Regions from separate parts of the Rhizobium ruizarguesonis genome, predicted to be linked through region 3. Evidence: predicted binding sites of a transcription regulator. Region 3 holds the regulator's gene; each other region holds the start of a gene.
The links. The regulator PhoB, encoded in region 3, activates phosphate uptake and scavenging genes when phosphate is short. The targets are predictions, from matches to a motif close to TGTCATNNANCTGTCAT.

Region 1 (4,881 bases), 1.4 Mb from region 3:
ATCGAGCTGGGCGGTGTCGAAGCCGGCGCGCGCCGCACGTGCCATCCATTCGCGCGCGAGCTGCTTCTTTTCCTCAGGCAGGTCCTTCAGCGTCGCATAGATCTGCGCCACGGCATATTGCGAATCGGCAATTCCCTGCTCGGCCGATTTCTCGTAGAACGGCAGCGCAAGCTTCAGTCCCTTCTCGCCGGGATTGTCGGCGATGAGAAGCTGCGCCCAGTTGAATTCCGCCGAAGGATTGCCGCCCTCGGCCGCCTTGCGCATGTAGTCGTCGGCCTTGACCTTGTCACGCGGCACGCCCTCACCTTCCATCAGGATCAACGCATATTTGAACATCGCCGCCGCATCGCCGCCTTCGGCCGCCTTGCCGTACCAGAAGGCAGCATTCTTCACGTCCTTCTTGACGCCGAGGCCTTGCGAGAGGATTTCGCCGATCAGCGTCTGCGCCGCCGGATCACCGAGTTGGGCGCGCGGTAGCGCCTTGTCCATTGCCGTCAGATAATAACCGCGCTGGAAGGCGCCGTAAGCCTCGTCGATCGGCCCCTTATAATCCTTCTCCGGCGGCAGATCCGGCAGCTTCGCACCCATGCGGTCGAACACGCCGACACCATCGGAGGGGCCCGCTCTCGAGGCGGAGGGCCGGTCGGTGCGGAAGGTCGAAGCCGGCCCCGTGCCCGGCTGGCTGATGACGCTGTCCGGCGCCTGCGCCAAAGCGACATCGGGTCCAGCCGCAACGAGGACGGCCGTGCTGGCAAGGAGATATTTCAAAAGGCGGACGGGTGGGATCGGCATGAGCGCGATTTCAATCCTCAAACCGTGGCGCTTTTTCGTCAAGCAACGCATTGATCTCGGCGACGACCGACGGCGCCCGGGCGGGCTCGCCGAAGACCGCCAGCCGCAGCGCCACGAACTCCGCTCCGGTCTCGGCGACGGCGAGCGCCGAGGCCGGATCGGTGCCACCCATGACGATGCAGGGGATCTCGATCATCGAGGCCCACCATTCGCCGAGCGCAAGGTTCTTCGGATGCGCCTCCGGCTTGATATCGCCGTCGAGCTTGCCGAAGAAGATATAGTCCGGCCTGACTTCGCCGATTTCCAGCGCATGGTGCCGGTCGGCCGCGTTGCCACCGCCGACGATCAGCTTCGGCGCATGTTTGTCGATCGCTTCCGAAAGCGCCTCTGCATTGCTGGAAAGATGCAGGCCATCGGCCTTGGCCCGGCCTGCGACACGGCTGTCGCCTGCAATCAACGCGGCTGCTCCAGCATCCTGGATCAATGGCACCAGCTTTTCGGCATGTTTCTGGAAGGTGCCGTCGTCAAGCCCATATTGCGGCACGATCACCGAGGCGACATCGCCGCCCTTCAGCGCGTCGGCGACGACCTTTGCCTGTTCATCGGCATCAGCGATATCAGGTACGATGAGCACAAGGCGGCAGCGGTTTTCCGGTTCGGTCATGAGGTCTTTCCGTTTCCTGCGAATTCCCCTTCGAAATGAGGGATCCGCACTCGTTTTGTGTGAGTAGTTCCGTTAGACGAGGCTTGCAAGAGGAGGACGTCGAAAGCATGCCGCAGGATTTGTCATTCTACTACGCCGCCGTGCCCGCCGTTCTGCTGGTAGGCCTCGCAAAGGGCGGCATGGGCGACGCTTTGTCGCTGATCGGCTTGCCCTTCCTCGCCCTCGTCGTCTCGCCGGTCGAGGCGGCGGCGATCCTTCTGCCGATCCTGGTCTTCATGGACATGATCTCGCTGGTCATCTGGCGCAAGCATGGCGACTGGGCGACGCTGAAGATCATGCTGCCGGGCGCCGTCCTCGGCATTGCGCTGGGCTGGGCGACCTCGGCGCTGGTTCCGGGCAACATGCTGCGCATCGTCATCGGCGCGGTGACCATCCTCTTCTGCCTGCGCTATTTCTGGAACAATTTCGGCCCGGGCGCCGGCAAGGTGATCCCGCCGCGCGGCCAGCGACCGGTGGCCGCCAGCCTCTGGGGAACATTTTCCGGTTACGGCAGCTTCGTTGCTCATGCCGGCGGTGCGCCCTTCCAGATCTATGCCCTGCCGCTCAAATTGCAGCCACGCGAATATACCGGCACCAGCGTGCGCTTCTTTGCGATCCTCAACGCCATCAAGCTGATCCCCTATTTCGCGCTCGGCCAGCTCGGCACCCAGAATCTTGCGACCTCCGCGACGCTTCTGCCCTTTGCCCCGCTCGCCACCATTGCCGGCGCCTGGTGCGTGCGCCGCATGAAGCCACAGATCTTCTATCCCTTCATGTATGCGATGGCGCTGATCGCCGCCTTCCTGATCGTGCGCGAGGGCCTTGGCTGGTAGAAACCGCTAGAGCATGTCGCGCAAAACTGTGCAGCGGTTTTGCGATAACGACATGCGTAAAAACAAAGACCTAAAGCGCGACGAGCGAATCCGAAGGTTCGCGACGCGCTTTAGACCGTGGCACGCTGCAATGCACAATTTCCTTGCTGGCGCGGCCGGTTTGACGTAGCGTTCCCGTCATGTCGAACACGGACCCTTTCTCTGCGATTGCCGATCCGAACCGGCGGTTTCTGCTGGAGGAATTGCGTCGCGCGCCACGGACGGTCAATGAGCTCGCCGAAGGCCTGCCGATCAGTCGCCCCGCTGTCTCGCAACACTTGAAGGCGCTGCTCGACAGCAATCTCGTCTCCGTGACCTCAGAAGGCACCAAACGCATCTACACGGTCAACAACCGCGGCTTCGACAAGCTCAATTTGTGGCTGGATCAGTTCTGGGCCTGATGCAGGTTCCCATGAGATCAACGGATATCATGCAAATCATATGAACGCCATGTGAGACGTGGCGACCCAAAAGCGCCAGCCGCGATGCCGGATGCATCGGACTGGCGCAAATCTGGTGTCAAATCACCGGTTCTTGCTAATTCTTGGCGGAATGGATGGATTTTACCTTGTTGCGCAAGATGATCGTCCGGCGACCCTTGGGAAGATTAGTGGACGGATGACTTAAGACGCTGAATCTCGTCCTTGATGCGCAGCTTCCGGCGCTTGCATTCGGCAAGTTCCGTATCGGAAATAGAGGGAGATGTTCTGAGCGCGTGCAACTCCTCCTCGAGAGCAACATGCTTTTTCTGGAGTGACTCAAGATGAGCTTGAACAGTCATATGACCCTTCCTTCCTCTTACCCTCCCCGGCCAACATCGTCGGGGATCAAGGTGTCAACGGCCGGACTGTGACATATTTTTGAAGGCTTGTCGAAGGCCAAAAGATGAAGACTGGATGGCAATTTCATGATCAAGACTAACTAGCCGTTACCTGTATTTGGTGATAGGAGCTTGCGGAAATCATCGCCAGATCGGACAAGGTCCAGGGACGGTAACGGGGAATGCATATGGCCGATCAGGAACAGGCGGAAATCAGGCTCACGGTGGCGCGTCTGCGTCAGGAGCACGAGGATTTCGATGCCGCGATCAACGCCATGATCCAGACCGGATGCGATGCTCTGCGAATCCAGCGCATGAAAAAGAAAAAACTCGTCATCAAGGACAGGCTCTCCAAGCTGGAAGATCAGATCATCCCTGACATCATCGCCTGAGAGGGAATAGCAGCAACGATGACAGACAGACCACCCGTCGCCATCATCATGGGCAGCCAGTCCGACTGGGAGACGATGAAAAACGCCGCCGACACGCTGGAGGCGCTGGAAATTCCCTATGACGCGCGCATAATTTCGGCGCACCGCACAGTGGACCGGCTGGTCAACTTCGCCAAGGGCGCACGCGCGGAGGGCTTCAAGGTCATCATCGCCGGCGCCGGCGGCGCCGCCCACCTGCCCGGCATGACCGCCGCGATGACACCGCTGCCGGTTTTCGGCGTGCCGGTCCAGTCGAAAGCCCTGTCCGGCCAGGACAGTCTTCTTTCCATCGTGCAGATGCCGGCCGGTATTCCTGTGGGCACGCTTGCCATCGGCAAGGCCGGCGCGGTCAACGCCGCGCTTCTCGCCGCCGCCGTGCTCGCCCTTTCCGACGAAGAAATCGCCGACCGGCTCGACGAATGGCGCGAGCGCCAGAGTGCTGCCGTCGCCGAATACCCGATGGACGACCTATGACGGCAAGAACGATCGGCATTATCGGCGGCGGCCAGCTCGGCCGCATGCTGGCCATTGCCGCCGCCCGGTTGAATTTTCGCACGATCATCCTCGAGCCGCAGGCGGACTGCCCGGCCGCCCAGCTCGCCAACCGGCAGATTGCCGCCGCCTACGACGATCCGGCGGCACTGGCCGAACTCGCCGATATCTGCGACGTCGTCACCTACGAATTCGAGAACGTGCCCGTCGCAGCCGCCGAAAGGCTCTCGGCGAGCGTGTCCGTCTTTCCGCCGCCAAAGGCGCTGGAGGCCGCCCAGGATCGCCTCGTCGAAAAGCGCTTTCTCAATGACTGCGGCATATCAACCACCCGCTTCCACGCGATCGATAGCCAGGCCGACCTTGAGGCGGCACTTAAGGATTTCGGCGGCCAGGGCGTGCTGAAGATCCGCCGTCTCGGTTATGACGGCAAGGGCCAGAAGGTTTTCCGCTCGGCGGCCGACAGCCCGGATGGCGCCTATGCCGCACTCGGCGGCGTGCCGCTCATCCTCGAAAGTTTCGTCGCTTTCGAGCGCGAGGTCTCGATCATCGCCGCGCGCGCCACCGACGGGGCGGTCGTCTGTTTCGATCCCGCCGAGAATGTGCACCGCGACGGTATCCTTCACACCTCGACGGTTCCCGCCGCGATTTCTGCATCGACGGCGGACGCCGCGCGCCAATCGGCCGAAAAGATCCTTGCCGCGTTGAACTATGTCGGCGTCATCGGCATCGAATTCTTCGTGCTTGCCGATGGCGGCCTGATTGCCAACGAAA
Region 2 (4,881 bases), 2.3 Mb from region 3:
CCGCGCGCCAGCATGGACTACGGTTTCGACGAATCCGGGCCGATCGATCCGCCGACGGCGCCCCCGATGTTCAGCGACGACGACAAAGACGACGCGCCGACGGTCGAGAAGAGCTTTGTCACCAAGCTCATCGCCAAATATTCGAAGGTCTACGAAATTCCCGAGACGTTGCTTCACCGCATCGTCCATCGCGAGAGCCGCTATAATCCGAAGGCCTACAATAAGCGCGGCTATTTCGGCCTCATGCAGATCAAGTACAACACCGCCAAGTCCATGGGTTATGACGGTGCCCCGGGCGGCCTCTTTGATGCCGAGACCAACATCAAATATGCCGCGAAATATCTGCGCGGCGCCTGGCTCGTCTCCGACAGTAAGGAAGACGATGCCGTCCGCCTGTATGCGCGCGGCTATTATTACGACGCCAAGCGCAAGGGCATGACCGACATCGCCCAAGGTAATTATTGAAATCTGGAGATAATGGCTGAAGCCGCTGCCTATGGCTGCGGCTGTGTCTGTCGTTGCGATCCGGCCTGCTGTTGCGGCCCACGTGGTTGCGGCAATGCCGCCAGGATCGCCTTGAGCAGCACCTGCGGCTGATAGTCGAGCCGGCTCGGCGTCAGGCCAAGCCTGACGACGATCAGATTGGCGGAGGGGACGATCGCCATGCTCTGCCCGTCATGCCCCGTCAGCCAGAACGTATCCTCCGGCAGCCCGAACGCGGCGCTTGAGCCGCCAGGAGCGAGCCAAGCCTGACCCTGCGTATACCGCCCGTCCGATGCTGCCGTCGGGGTGCGCATGGCGCCGACGAAACCCTCCGCTAACAGCCGCTGGCCGTTCCACACGCCATCCTGCAGCAGGAACTGCCCGAAGCGCGCCCAGTCATGCGCCGTCGCATAGAGATAGGAGCTTCCGGCAAAGGTGCCGCGCGCATCGAGTTCGAACACCGCGCTCGTCATGCCGAGCGGCGAAAACAAGGCGTCGTGCGGATAAGAAAAGGCCGCCTGAGCATTGCCGACCCTGTCCATCCAGATGCGCGACAGCAGCACGGCCGTGCCGCTCGAATAGCGGAAGCGTTGGCCGGGTGCCGCCTCCATCGGTGCATTGGCCGGCAGCGATACCATGTCGGGATCGAGATAGAGCATGCGCGTCACATCGGCGACGTCGCCATAGTCCTCGTTGAAGGCGAGGCCGCTCTCCATGCCGAGCAGGTCGGAAACCTTGATTCTGGCGCGCGTATCGTTCTTCCACTGCGCCAACAGGTTATCATCGTCGAAAGAGATCTTGCCGCCGAGCATCAGCCGGCCGAGGACCGCCGCATTCACGGTCTTCGTCATCGACCAGCCGATTAGCGGCGTCTTTGCAGAGAAGCCGGGGCCATAGGCCTCAGTGACGATGCGGCCATTGCGCACCACGACGATCGCCCGCATTGCTGGGCCGGCAACTCCGGCATCGGCCAGCAGCGCGGCGATCTTCCCGTCCGCCGGATTGTCGATGCCCTCGCCCTCCGGCCACAAGGCGTCATTCGCCTGCACCTTGGCCGGCGGATCGAAGGGCACCGCATTCGCCGCCGCCTCAAAATTGCCGTCCGGCACGCTCGTGCAGCCGAAAGCGCCGCGATAGAGCGCATAACTCGGCGCAAACAGCCCCATGAAGCGCGCCGTCACACGGTCGTTGTCACGGTCGACGCTGACGCGCACCAGCCGCAGTAACGGATTTCCGGGCGCCTGGACATCGTCATGGAGCACATCCTCAGCCCCTCGGCCGGCAATGAAGACGTTGGAGCAGACGATCTTGGCGGCATAACCGTCGCCGACGCGCAGCAATTCCGGCGGCCGGATGAAGAGCCAGCCGGCAGCAGCGATGACGACGAGAACGAGAAGGAGAGCGAGCGCCTTCAGGATACGCAGGACAATTCGCATGGCATTCCTCCCTGCCGGGAGAGAAGCAGGAATCGCACGCGCCGGAAAGGGGCCGAAGCGAAGAACGGCCATCATCCCGATCACTTTCCCAGGAGAGCCACCCGGTCGCTCTGCCGAGGAGGTCGAAGTCTCCCAGGAACGGCGCCTCCACAGCCCGCGTCATCAAACTGTAGCAGAGGCGCGTTACACGCCCTGAACGCTAAAAAGGTGACAGACTCATGTCAGAATTTGCACCGGATGCCGGCTTCCGCAAGAACCGGAAACTCAAGGACGCCCTTCTCCGCCACAAGGCTTTTTCGAAGGATGGCTTTTCCGAGCGTCTCTTCGGCCTTCTCTTTTCCGGCCTCGTCTATCCGCAGATCTGGGAGGATCCGGATCTCGACATGCAGGCGATGGAGCTGAAGCCCAACCATCGCATCGTCACCATCGGTTCTGGCGGCTGCAACATGCTCGCCTATCTCTCCAAGGCGCCGGCCTCAATCGACGTCGTCGATCTCAACCCGCATCACATCGCCCTGAACCGCCTGAAGCTTGCCGCCTTCAAACACCTTCCCGGCCATACCGATCTCGTCCGCTTCCTGGCGATGCCGAACGAGAAGTCGAACAGCCGCGCCTACGACCAGCATCTCGCCGCACGCCTCGATGAGGCGACCCGCAGCTACTGGAACGGCCGCAAGTTCGGCCGCCGCCGTGTCACCGTCTTCGACCGCAACATCTACGAAACCGGTCTGCTCGGCCGCTTCATCGGCGCGGCCCATCTTCTTGCCCGCCTGCATGGTGTCAAGCTGCGCGAGATGACCAAGACCCGCTCGATCCGCGAGCAGCGCCAGTTCTTCGACGAGCAGATCGCGCCGCTCTTCGAAAAGCCGGTCGTGCGCTGGATCACCGGTCGCAAGAGCTCGCTCTTCGGCCTCGGCATTCCGCCGCAGCAATATGACGAACTTGCAAGCCTTGCCGCCGATCATTCGATCGCGCCGGTGTTGAAGCACCGCCTGGAAAAGCTCGCCTGTCATTTCCCGATGAGCGACAACTATTTCGCCTGGCAGGCCTTCGGCCGCCGCTACGGCACCGAAGCGGAAGGCCCGCTGCCGACCTATCTGAAGTCGGAGCACTATGAGGTGATCCGCGCCAATGTCGACCGCGTCAACGTCCACCACGCAAGCTTCACCGAGCTTCTGGCGCGCGAGCCGGCCGCCTCGCGCGACCGCTACATCCTGCTCGACGCGCAGGACTGGATGACGGACGAGCAACTGAACGACGTCTGGACGGAAATCACCCGCACGGCGCGCGAAGGCGCCCGCGTGATCTTCCGCACCGCCGCCGAAAAGAGCATCATCGAAGGCCGTCTGGCTTCTGTGATCCGCGACCAGTGGGATTACTTCGAGGAGAAGTCACGTGAGCTGACCGCGCTCGATCGCTCGGCAATCTATGGCGGCTTCCACATCTACGGGAAGAAGGCGTGAGCAAGGTCGGCACTGAGACGGCAGAAAAGAGCGATGAACATGCCAGCCTGATGGATGGCATGTATCGCTACCAGCGCCATATCTACGACCTGACCCGCAAATATTATCTTCTCGGCCGCGACAGCACGATCCGCAATCTCGACGTGCCCGAAGGCGGCACCCTTCTTGAAGTCGGCTGCGGCACGGGGCGCAACATGGCTTTCGCCCACCGGCATTTCCCGACCGCCAAACTGTTCGGCCTCGACATATCCCAGGAAATGCTGATTTCGGCGCGCAGGACCTTCGCCACCAAGGCGACGATCCCGGAATTCCGCGTCGCCGACGCCACGGCGTTCACACCGCGCGAATTCGGCGTCAGCGGCTTCGACCGCATCCTGATTTCCTATGCTCTATCGATGATCCCGGATTGGGAGCGCGCCGTTGATGCATCGCTCGCCGCACTCAATCCCGGCGGCCAGCTGCACATCGTCGATTTCGGCCAGCAGGAAGGCTTGCCGGGCTGGTTCCGGCGCATGCTGCAGTCCTGGCTTGCGAAATTCCACGTCACCCCGCGCCCCGATCTGCGTGAGATTCTGGAAGCGCAAGCCCATGAAAACAACGCGATATTGTTGTTCGATACCGTCGGCGGCGGTTATGCTTGGCGGGCTGCTATTATCAGCAAGCGCTTATAATTCGCTTGAAACTAACCGATTTTTTACGTTGATATGGTGAAAAGAGGGTTATTCCTCTGCTGACTCGTCTTTTTCGAAGGTCAGGCTGTGGGGCAAAGAGATCATTCGAGTTACGACAGGACGCCCATGCGCCGGTTTTTGTTTTGCGTTTTGCCCCTGGCCATCCTGCTGGCCGGCTGCAGCTCCTCCGGTCATGACTATCTCGAAACGGCATCGATCAAACCGAAGACACGCTTCAAGGATACCGATCCGCAGGATTTCGGGGCGAAGCATCCGCAGCAGAATGCGATCCACGGCATCGACATCTCCAAATGGCAGGGCGATATCGACTGGGGCACGGTGAAGAATTCCGGAGTGGCCTTCGCCTTCATCAAGGCGACGGAAGGCAAGGACAGGGTCGATCCGCGCTTCGACGAATACTGGCGCGAGGCCCGCGCCGCCGGCATCCCGCACGCTCCCTATCACTTCTATTATTTCTGCTCCTCCGCCGACGAGCAGGCCGACTGGTTCATCCGCAACGTGCCGAAGGAGGCCATGCGCCTGCCGCCGGTGCTTGACGTCGAATGGAACGCCGAATCGAAGACCTGCCGCTACCGCCCCGACGCTGAAACCGTGCGCGCCGCAATGCAGCGTTTCATGGACCGGCTGGAGGCCTATTACGGCAAACGCCCGATCATCTATACCTCGGTCGATTTCCATCGCGACAATCTCGCCGGCTACTTCCAGGATTATCATTTCTGGGTCCGTTCGGTGGCAAAACACCCCGAGGTGACCTACTCCGACCGCCGCTGGGCCTTCTGGCAATATACCTCGACCGGCGTTATTCCT
Region 3 (4,881 bases):
GATTGACCTCTCGGTCGATGAGAAGAACCGCAAGGTCAACGACAAGCAGGTTGCCTGGATGAACGAGCTGAAGGCGAGCGGCGCTCTCCACAAGCAGTTCAACACCGGCCTCTTCGTCAACGGCAATTCCAGCCGTCCGGAGGCCGCAGGCCTGGGCGTCGCCCTGATCGGCTCGCTCTATCTGATGCTGATCGTCCTCGTGCTTGCTCTGCCGATCGGCGTCGCCGCCTCGATCTATCTCGAGGAGTTTGCGCCGAAGAACAAGCTGACGGATCTGATCGAGGTCAACATCAACAACCTCGCCGCGGTTCCTTCCATCGTCTACGGCCTGCTCGGTCTTTCCGTCTTCATCAACTTCATCGGCCTGCCGCGCTCGGCTTCGCTGGTCGGTGGTCTGGTGCTGACGCTGATGACCCTGCCGACGATCATCATCGCCACGCGTGCGGCTCTGCGCGCCGTGCCGCCGTCGATCCGCGCCGCAGCACTCGGCCTCGGCGCTTCGAAGATGCAGATGGTGTTCCACCATGTTCTGCCGCTTGCCATGCCCGGCATCCTCACCGGCACGATCATCGGCCTGGCGCACGCGCTCGGCGAAACCGCGCCGCTGCTCCTCATCGGCATGGTCGCCTTCGTCGCCAACGCGCCGACGACACCGCTCGATCCCTCGACGGCTCTGCCCGTACAGGTCTATATGTGGGCCAACGAGGCCGAACGTGCCTTCGTTGAGCGTACTTCGGGTGCCATCATCGTCCTGCTCCTGTTCCTGATCGTCATGAACATGGGCGCCATCCTCTTGCGTCGTCGCTTCGAGCGCCGCTGGTAAACGGAGTTAAACATCATGAATATGTTGACGGAAGCTGCAGTTGAAAAGGCGCTGGATCGCAAGATGAGCAACGTCCCTTATAAGATGATCGGAAAGGAAGTCTCGGTTTACTACGGCGAGAAGCGCGCGCTTTTCGATGTGAACCTGAACGTCCGCGAAAACACGGTAACCGCCCTGATCGGCCCGTCCGGCTGCGGGAAGTCGACCTTCCTGCGGTGCCTCAACCGCATGAACGACACGATCGACGGCTGCCGCGTCACCGGCAAGATCACGCTTGATACCGACGATATCTATGATCCCGATATCGACGTCGTCGAGCTTCGCGCCCGGGTCGGCATGGTCTTCCAGAAGCCCAACCCGTTCCCGAAGACGATCTATGAAAACGTCTCCTACGGCCCGCGCATCCATGGCCTTGCCAAGTCGAAGGCCGACCTCGACCAGATCGTCGAGACCAGCCTGCAGCGCGCCGGCCTCTGGAACGAGGTCAAGGACCGCGTGCACGAATCCGGCACTGGCCTGTCGGGCGGCCAGCAGCAGCGCCTCTGCATTGCGCGCGCCGTCGCCGTCAGCCCCGAAGTTATCCTGATGGACGAGCCCTGCTCGGCGCTCGACCCGATCGCCACCGCCAAGGTCGAGGAGCTGATCCACGAGCTGCGCGAGAACTACACGATCGTCATCGTCACCCACTCCATGCAGCAGGCCGCGCGCGTTTCGCAGCGCACCGCCATGTTCCACCTCGGCAATCTCGTCGAGGAGAACGACACCGACAAGATGTTCACCAATCCCGACGATCCGCGCACCCAGGACTACATCATGGGTCGCTTCGGTTGATTTTGGCGACACCAAGCCTTCCCGTTATTCGAGGATAAAGCCCCATGGCATCGACACATATTTTTTCTGCCTATGATGATGACTTGAAGTTCCTGTCCAGGCGGATTTCCGAAATGGGCGGCCTGGCCGAGCAGATGGTCAGCGAAGCCGTGCGCGCTCTTGTCAACGGCGATACCGCGCTGGCGCAGAAGGTCATCTCCGACGACGTGATCCTCGATCACGCCGAACGCGAAATCGGCGACAAGGCGATCGTCACCATCGCCCGCCGTCAGCCAATGGCTTCGGACCTGCGCGAAATCATGGGTTCGATCCGCATCGCCGCCGATCTCGAACGCGTCGGCGACCTCGGCAAGAACACCGCCAAGCGCGTCATCGCCGTCCAAAGCACCGGCGTTCCCCGCAAGCTCGCCCGCGGCCTTGAGCATCTGTCCGAGCTGGCGCTCGTCCAGCTCAAGGAAGTGCTCGATGTCTACACCAATCGTTCAGCCGACAAGGCAAATGCGATCCGCGAACGCGACAACGAGATCGACGCGATGTACACCTCGCTGTTCCGCGAGCTCCTGACCTACATGATGGAAGATCCGCGCAACATCACCAGCTGCACGCATCTTCTCTTCTGCGCCAAGAACATCGAGCGCATCGGCGACCACGCCACCAACATCGCCGAGACGATCTTTTACATGACGACAGGCGCGCAGCCGGAAGGCGACCGTCCGAAGGACGACAGCGCCAACACCGTCGGCGCGGTCACCGAATAACCGCCCACACCCCGCCGCTTGCGTGCGCGCCCATCCGGGCGCGCAAGAGGTCGCAGCCAATTCTGATTTTGCGCAGGATGCATTGCTTAAATCACCCCCGGTTTAAGGATCATGCGCGAGGAGACCGACACGCATGATCCCGAGAGTTGCAGTTGTTGAAGACGAGGAAGCCCTCAGCGTGCTCCTTCGCTACAATCTCGAAGCGGAAGGCTTCGAGGTCGATACCATCCTTCGTGGCGACGAAGCCGAAATGCGGCTTCAGGAGCGCACGCCCGATCTGCTCATCCTCGATTGGATGCTGCCCGGCGTCTCCGGCATCGAGCTTTGCCGGCGCCTGCGCATGCGGCCGGAAACCGAGCGCCTGCCGATCATCATGCTGACGGCGCGCGGCGAGGAGAGCGAGCGTGTCCGCGGGCTGTCGACAGGCGCCGACGATTATGTCGTCAAGCCCTTCTCGACCCCCGAGCTTGTTGCCCGCGTCAAGGCGATGCTGCGCCGCGCCCGTCCCGAAGTGCTGTCGACGGTGCTGAAATGCGGTGACATCGAGCTCGACCGCGAGACCCATCGCGTCCATCGCAAGACCCGCGAAGTCCGCCTCGGCCCCACCGAATTCCGCCTGCTGGAATTCCTGATGTCGTCGCCAGGCCGGGTCTTCTCCCGCTCGCAGCTGTTGGACGGCGTCTGGGGCCACGATATCTATGTCGACGAGCGCACCGTCGACGTCCATGTCGGCCGCCTGCGCAAGGCGCTGAATTTTTCCAACATGCAGGACGTCATCCGCACCGTCCGCGGCGCCGGTTATTCGATGGAAGCCTGAGGGCTTTTTCGTCATGCTCGGGCTTGTCCCGCTGCTGTCGGTTCGCGGCGATGGACTGCCCCTCATCCGGCTGCCGCCACGTTCTCCCCGTAAACGGGGCGAAGGGGATATGCCGCGACCTCTCCGTTCCCCACAACCTTTTGCAGGGCACGTCCCCTCGCCCCGTTTACGGGGAGAGGGTTAGGGTGAGGGACAGCCATCCCCGCAACGAGCGCTCCCATCCACGCGCACAAAAAAACGGGCCACTCGGCCCGTTTCTGCATTCTGACGATGGTCAGCCCGCTCAGCTGGCCCGCGCTGCTGCCCGGCGGCGTTCGTTGACCGGCTGGTAGGCAAGCTTCTGGTGATAGCCGCAATAGGGCGAATTGTCGGGGGATTCGCAGCCGCAGAAATGGAAGTCGTCCTTCAGCGGATCGCCGACCGGCCACTTGCAGGTGCGTTCGGTCAGTTCCGTCAGGCCGAGGCGTCGGGAAATCGGCACGACCACGTTGCCTCTCGGCACGTATTCCATTTCCTCGATCGTTTCGATCTCGATCTCTTCCTTCAGCATGGTCGCGCCCTGCTGGCGGGTAACGGTGCGGGTAGTGACCCGCGAGGCGTAGTTCGGCGCGCGCGGCGCCGAGGTATTGCGCTTCGGCGTTCGTGCCGCGGTGTTGGTGCCGCCGGCCTTGGCACGGCCGGGAAGGCTCAGCCGGTGCACTTTGCCGATGACCGCATTTCTGCTGACCCCGCCAAGCTGCGCAGCGATCTGGCTGGCGCTCAGTCCTTCGGCCCAAAGTTTCTTGAGTTTCTCGACCCGCTCGTCTGTCCAGTTCATGCCCTGTCTCCACCTTCTGCGTTGGTGATGGCAGAATCCCTCACCGTTGTCCCGGGAGCTCCGAAACAAGAAACGCTTGATCAATTTTGGTGACTAGTTCCGCCGCATGCAGTCTAGTAATTGAACTTTAACCTAGTGTGAGGCTGACTCCGTGACAAGAGTCGCATGAATCCGGATGAATCGAATTCGTAGTTTTCCCCAACTTGCTGCCCCTGCGTGGCATTTCTGCAATAATGCCTGTTGAAGACTGAAAATGCCGCTGTACACCCTTGCTGCATAAGCTAAGGGCGCAGTTTTGTTGACATTGCAGCGCGAAAAGGAAATAGTGCCACTCGCCGCCGCAAGGCGGCATTTTTGATTTTTCGGGCCTGGTTTCTTTAGCCGGAGTCATTGCCCGGCAACTTTGATGGAGATCGCGCCATGGCTGAAGCCGCGCCGCTTTATGACACCTATTCTCGTGCCCCGCTGCGGTTCGAGCGAGGCGAGGGCGTGTGGCTGATCACCGAAAGCGGCGAGCGATATCTCGATTTCGGCGCCGGCGTTGCCGTCACCTCCGTCGGCCACAGCAATCCGCATGTTGTGGGCGCACTGAAGGAGCAGGCCGACAAGGTCTGGCACCTGTCGAACATCTATGAGATCCCCGGTCAGGAACGTCTGGCAAAACGGCTGACGGACGCCACCTTCGCCGACAAGGTGTTCTTCACCAATTCGGGCGCCGAGGCGCTCGAATGCGCGATCAAGACGGCGCGCCGCTATCAGTTTTCCAAGGGCCATCCCGAGCGCTTCCATATCATCACCTTCGAAGGCGCCTTCCACGGACGGACGCTGGCGACGA
Region 4 (4,881 bases), 2.1 Mb from region 3:
GGCCTGCGTTACGCCGCTTCCCTGGTCTTTCCGCCCGAAAGCACCCTCTGGGGCTGAAGATAATAGGCGAAGATGACGATGCCGAGGCCGGAGAACGCGACCACGGCCATGACGTAGTAGCTGACGACGCCGAGCCAGGCATAGAGATAACCCGACGCCAGGGTCATCAGCGCCATCGCCATGCCGACATAGAAGAAATACGCGCCCTGCGCCGATGATTCCTGCGTTTCCTGCACGGTCGCCACGATCCGCCGCTGCACGCCGGTATGCACGAAGGCGTAGGTGAAGCCATGGAAACATTGCAGCAGGAAGAAACCGGCAAAGCCTGTATTCATCGGAAACAGGATCCAGCGGCAGACACTGATGGCGCAGCCGAAGCGGATCAGCGTCCAGGCGTCGAAGCGACGGTTGAGACGCTTCGACAGGAAGAACACCGTCACTTCCGAAGCGACGCCGGCGCTCCAGAGCAGGCCGACTTGCGTACCGGAGAAGCCAAGCTGATGCCAGTAGATCGAGGAAAAAGCGTTCAGCACCGCATGGCTCGACTGCTGGATGGCGACGCCGATCAGAAGCAGCAGAAGATGCGGCTCGCGCAGGCCGCTGCCGGTGGCTGCCGGAATGTTGATCGGCTGGCCGCGCCGTCGCGTCGGTCCGATACGCGGACAGAAGATCGCCATGACCACGGTCATGATAAAGCCGAAGACCATGACCGGCAGCACCATTTCGCCGCCCCACCGACTGATCAGCTGGCCGCCGACCAGCGTCGAGACGATGAACGCGATCGAGCCCCATACGCGCATCGATCCGTAATCGAGCCCCCAGCGGCGCACACCCGAGATGACGATTGATTCGACGACGGGCACATAGGGCGCGAAGGTGGCGCCCTGCAACGCATAGACGATCGTGACGGGCCAGAAGGTCGTCGTCCAGAACAGCGCGATCGCCGTCAGTAGCGACAGGCCGCCCGACCAGAGCAGCACGTCGGCACGCTCCTTCAATCGATCGGCGATCATGGCGACGACAGGCGCTACCAGCACGCGAACCACCATCGGTATGGCAAGGATGATGCCGATCTCGTGGTCGCTGAAGCTGTGGGTTGCGAGCCACACGGGAAAGAAAGGCAGGACGATGCCGTTGACGAGCAGCGGCGCGCAGTAGGAAAGCGCGCTGAGCAGCCGAAAGCGCGGCGGCGCTCCCTCACCCGTCGGGGAATTTTGAGCGGGAATCATTGGTGGACCTGAAGGAAACTGGACGTTGTCCTAACACACCACCCTGGAGGCGACTATTGCGAGAAATAGCCGTTCTGAAACGTTTTAGAAAATAAACAGGGCCTGTCGCCTGACGGTAACGGCTAAATTCGAGGGAGCGCAGGCGCGGATGCGCCGGCGCCAAAATCAGGCGGCCTGTGGAGCCAGTTCTGCGTCTTCCCGATCGACGGTGGCAAGTGCTGTCACACTGCTGGCGAGCGCCCGCCAGGTGATCAGTTCGAACGTGCCGTCCTCATGCTCGGCGACCGCCGTGCAGCTTTCCACCCAATCACCGGTGTTGATGTAACGGATACCGTCCATATCCTGGATAATGGCATGATGGATATGTCCGCAGATCACCCCGTCGGCGCCGTTTTTGCGGGCTTCCCCGGCCACGACGCGCTCGAACTCGCCGATGAAATTGACGGCATGCTTGACCTGCAGCTTCGCCCAGGCCGAAAACGACCAGTAGGGCATGCCAAGTCGGCGCCGCACCGCCGCCAGAATGATATTGATGCGGATCGCCGTGTCATAGGCCCAGTCGCCGAGATAGGCGAGCAGTCGGGCGTTGCGGACGACGACGTCGAACTCGTCGCCGTGCAGGATCAGATATTTTCTGCCGTCGGCGCCGTCATGCATCATGCGCTCGACGACCTCAATGCCGCCGAAATGCATGCCCGGGAAGGCCCGCAGGAATTCGTCGTGATTGCCGGGAATATAGACGACGCGCGTGCCCTTGCGCGCCTTGCGCAACAGCTTCTGGACGACGTCGTTGCAGACCTGCGGCCAGTACCAGCTGCGCTTGAGACGCCAGCCGTCGACGATGTCGCCAACGAGCACGATCGTATCGGCCTCGTGGTGGCGCAGGAAATCCAGCAGGAAGTCGGCCTTCGCGGCCTTCGAGCCGAGATGGACATCGGAAATGAAGAGCGTGCGGAAATGTCTGGGTTCCATCATGTCTTTCACGAGCTGCCGCTCATGTCCCATCTTTCATCTAGCCTTCCAAAATCAGACTCGTGTTTCAGGAAGATGACAAGGTGTGGAAAAGCGCTGCAAACCAGTTCATCTCACGCGGGCAGAATGCCCGTTGCCGCGCTGGCAGAATGCCTGTCGCCGCGCGGGCAGGATGCCCGTCGCCGCCAGGCCTGCCGGCCATGTTGCCCTGCGCATTCAGGGCGTTCATGATAGCGGCGATTCATATCCGACAATGCGGGATGGCTGATGCGTCTTTTTCTCGTTCGCCACGGCGAATCCCTCGGCAACATCAACGAACAGGCTTACCGCCAATTCGGCGATCACAACGTGCCGCTGACGCAGTGGGGCCATCGGCAGGCACTTGAGGCAGGCGGCGTCATCGCCTCCTATCTCAAGGCATTGCCGAGCGCCGGTTTCGGCAAGCTGCAGATCTGGTATTCGCCATTTTTGAGGACGCGGCAGAGCAAGGATGCGCTGCTCGAAGCCCTGCCGGAAAGCGTCGTCGGCGATATCAGGGAAGATTATCTGCTGCGCGAGCAGGATTTCGGTCTCTTCACCGAAATCTATGACCACGCCGAACAGAAGCAGAAGTTTCCCGAGGAGTTCGAAAAATGGGCGAGGCTGCGCAGCAACAGCGGCAAGTTCTACGCACGGCCGCCGGATGGCGAAAGCCGGGCGGACGTGGCCCAGCGGGTGCGCCTGTTCCTGCAGACCGTTATGCACGATGACGAAAATAGCGACCACAACGTTGTGATCGTTGGTCATGGCGTCACCAACCGGGCGGTCGAAATGAATTTTCTGCACCGCCCTGTCGAGTGGTTCGAGCGCTCCGACAATCCTGGAAACGCCGATATCACGCTGATCGAGGGGACGCGCTCGCAAGGATACGAGTCGATCCTGCTGCATCAGGCCGCCGACCGGCAGCCGGGACAGGAAGGCGAACTGCGCGATGCCTATGGCGCCGACGTGACGCTTACACCGAAGCCGACTGCATAACTCCTTAAATCGAACCGCCGCAAAGGTCTGTGGCGGGTTGCGTAAGGCAACCCGCCAACTCTTCACCTCAGCTCGGCGACGTCACCGGCGCAGCTTCCTGCCCGGCCGGAGCCTCCTCATTCACAGTCTCCGGCCGCTTCGTCCTCAAGAGACGCAGCACGAAGACGAAGAAGACGGGAACGAAGAAGATCGCCAGCACCGTCGCCGAAATCATGCCGCCAAGCACGCCCGTGCCGATCGCATTCTGGCTCGCCGCACTTGGCCCGGTGGCGATCGCCAGAGGCACCACGCCCAAGGTGAAGGCAAGCGAGGTCATGATGATCGGCCGGAAGCGCAGACGGGCGCCTTCGATCGCGGCATCCATCAGCGATTTCCCCTCGGCAAAACCGTCCTTGGCGAATTCGACGATCAGGATGGCGTTCTTCGCCGACAGCCCGATGATCGCGATCAGGCCGACCTTGAAGTAGATGTCGTTGGACATGTCGCGGCTCATCACCGCGAGCACGCAGCCAATGACGCCGAGCGGCACGACCAGCATCACCGACAACGGGATGGACCAGCTCTCGTAAAGCCCCGACAGCAGCAGGAAGACGAAGAGAATGCTGAGGCCGAACAGGAACGGCGCCTGCGATCCCGATCTGAGCTCCTCCAGCGACTGGCCGGTCCATTCGAAGCCGAAGCCGTCGGGAAGTTCCGAGGCCAACCGCTCCATTTCGACAATTGTCGCGCCCGATGAATATCCAGGCGCCGGAGTGCCCGAAATGCGCACTGAGGGGTAGCCGTTATAACCGACGATCTGCGCCGGCCCTTTCTGCCATTCGGCGACGGCAAAGGACGACAGCGGCACCATGCCACCGCTCGCATTGCGGACATTGAGCTTCATCAGGTCTTCCGCCTGAAGCCTGCTCTTGTCCTGCGCCTGCACGATGACGCGCTGCATGCGGCCCGAATTCGGGAAGTCGTTGACATAGCTCGAACCGAGATTGGCGGTGATCGTGCTGTTGATGTCGGCGAAGGCAACGCCGAAGGTATTTGCCTTTTCGCGATCGATGACCAGCACGAGCTGGGCCGAGTCAGGCATGCCCTCTGGGCGGATACCAGCGATGATGGGGTTCTGCGATGCCTTGCCGAGCAGCATTCCCGCCGCCTCGGTCAGTGCCGCCTGCCCCTTCGCCCCGCGATCCTGGAGGCGGAAGGTGAAGCCGTTGGTCGTGCCGAAACCTTCGATCGGCGGCGGCGACAGCGCGAAGGACGTTGCATCCTTCAGGCCGAACAGCTGCATATTGGCGCGGTTGGAAATCTCCTGGACCGAATTGCCGGGGCCGCGTTCGGCCCAGTCCTTGAGCGTGACGAACACCAGGGCGGCGTTCGGTCCCTGCCCGGAGAAGCTGAAGCCCTGGATCGCGACGACGTTGGCAACGGCCGGCTCCTTCTTGAAGATCGCTTCGATGCTTTCGAGCGAGGCCACCGTGCGGTTGCGGCTCGCCTCCGGCGGTCCCTGCACGTCGACGATCAGGAAGCCCTGATCCTCATCCGGCACGAAGCTGCTCGGCAGGTTGACGAAGAGATAGCCAAGGCCGACGAGCAGCGCGACATAGACGGCCATGACCCGCCAGGAGCGCTTGGTCAGTCCCCCGACGGTGCGGGCATAACGGCCGGTCAG

Region 1: J3P73_RS20875 (YdcH family protein) is a predicted target of PhoB. The motif match lies at 3,253-3,269, and genes of this name have one in related genera.
Region 2: J3P73_RS16995 (BtaA family protein) is a predicted target of PhoB. The motif match lies at 2,077-2,093, and genes of this name have one in related genera.
Region 4: J3P73_RS13590 (UDP-2,3-diacylglucosamine diphosphatase) is a predicted target of PhoB. The motif match lies at 2,266-2,282, and genes of this name have one in related genera.

What each region holds. Positions count from the first base shown of each region.
Region 1 covers NZ_CP071678.1:4,242,293-4,247,173, forward strand. Annotated here, with positions in the region: gene J3P73_RS20855 (tetratricopeptide repeat protein) at 1-792, opposite strand, end outside; gene J3P73_RS20860 (thiamine phosphate synthase) at 803-1,456, opposite strand; gene J3P73_RS20865 (sulfite exporter TauE/SafE family protein) at 1,564-2,328, shown strand; gene J3P73_RS20870 (ArsR/SmtB family transcription factor) at 2,508-2,768, shown strand; gene J3P73_RS20875 (YdcH family protein) at 2,975-3,148, opposite strand; gene J3P73_RS20880 (YdcH family protein) at 3,376-3,579, shown strand; gene purE (5-(carboxyamino)imidazole ribonucleotide mutase) at 3,598-4,092, shown strand; gene J3P73_RS20890 (5-(carboxyamino)imidazole ribonucleotide synthase) at 4,089-4,881, shown strand, end outside.
Region 2 covers NZ_CP071678.1:3,419,167-3,424,047, forward strand. Annotated here, with positions in the region: gene J3P73_RS16985 (lytic transglycosylase domain-containing protein) at 1-465, shown strand, start outside; gene J3P73_RS16990 (serine hydrolase domain-containing protein) at 495-1,919, opposite strand; gene J3P73_RS16995 (BtaA family protein) at 2,138-3,382, shown strand; gene J3P73_RS17000 (class I SAM-dependent methyltransferase) at 3,379-4,053, shown strand; gene J3P73_RS17005 (glycoside hydrolase family 25 protein) at 4,180-4,881, shown strand, end outside.
Region 3 covers NZ_CP071678.1:644,877-649,757, forward strand. Annotated here, with positions in the region: gene pstA (phosphate ABC transporter permease PstA) at 1-823, shown strand, start outside; gene pstB (phosphate ABC transporter ATP-binding protein PstB) at 839-1,654, shown strand; gene phoU (phosphate signaling complex protein PhoU) at 1,699-2,412, shown strand; gene phoB (phosphate regulon transcriptional regulator PhoB) at 2,546-3,229, shown strand; gene J3P73_RS03170 (GcrA family cell cycle regulator) at 3,513-4,046, opposite strand; gene J3P73_RS03175 (aspartate aminotransferase family protein) at 4,467-4,881, shown strand, end outside.
Region 4 covers NZ_CP071678.1:2,737,745-2,742,625, forward strand. Annotated here, with positions in the region: gene dgcA (N-acetyl-D-Glu racemase DgcA) at 1-57, shown strand, start outside; gene J3P73_RS13585 (MFS transporter) at 9-1,229, opposite strand; gene J3P73_RS13590 (UDP-2,3-diacylglucosamine diphosphatase) at 1,395-2,234, opposite strand; gene J3P73_RS13595 (histidine phosphatase family protein) at 2,469-3,218, shown strand; gene J3P73_RS13600 (efflux RND transporter permease subunit) at 3,286-4,881, opposite strand, start outside.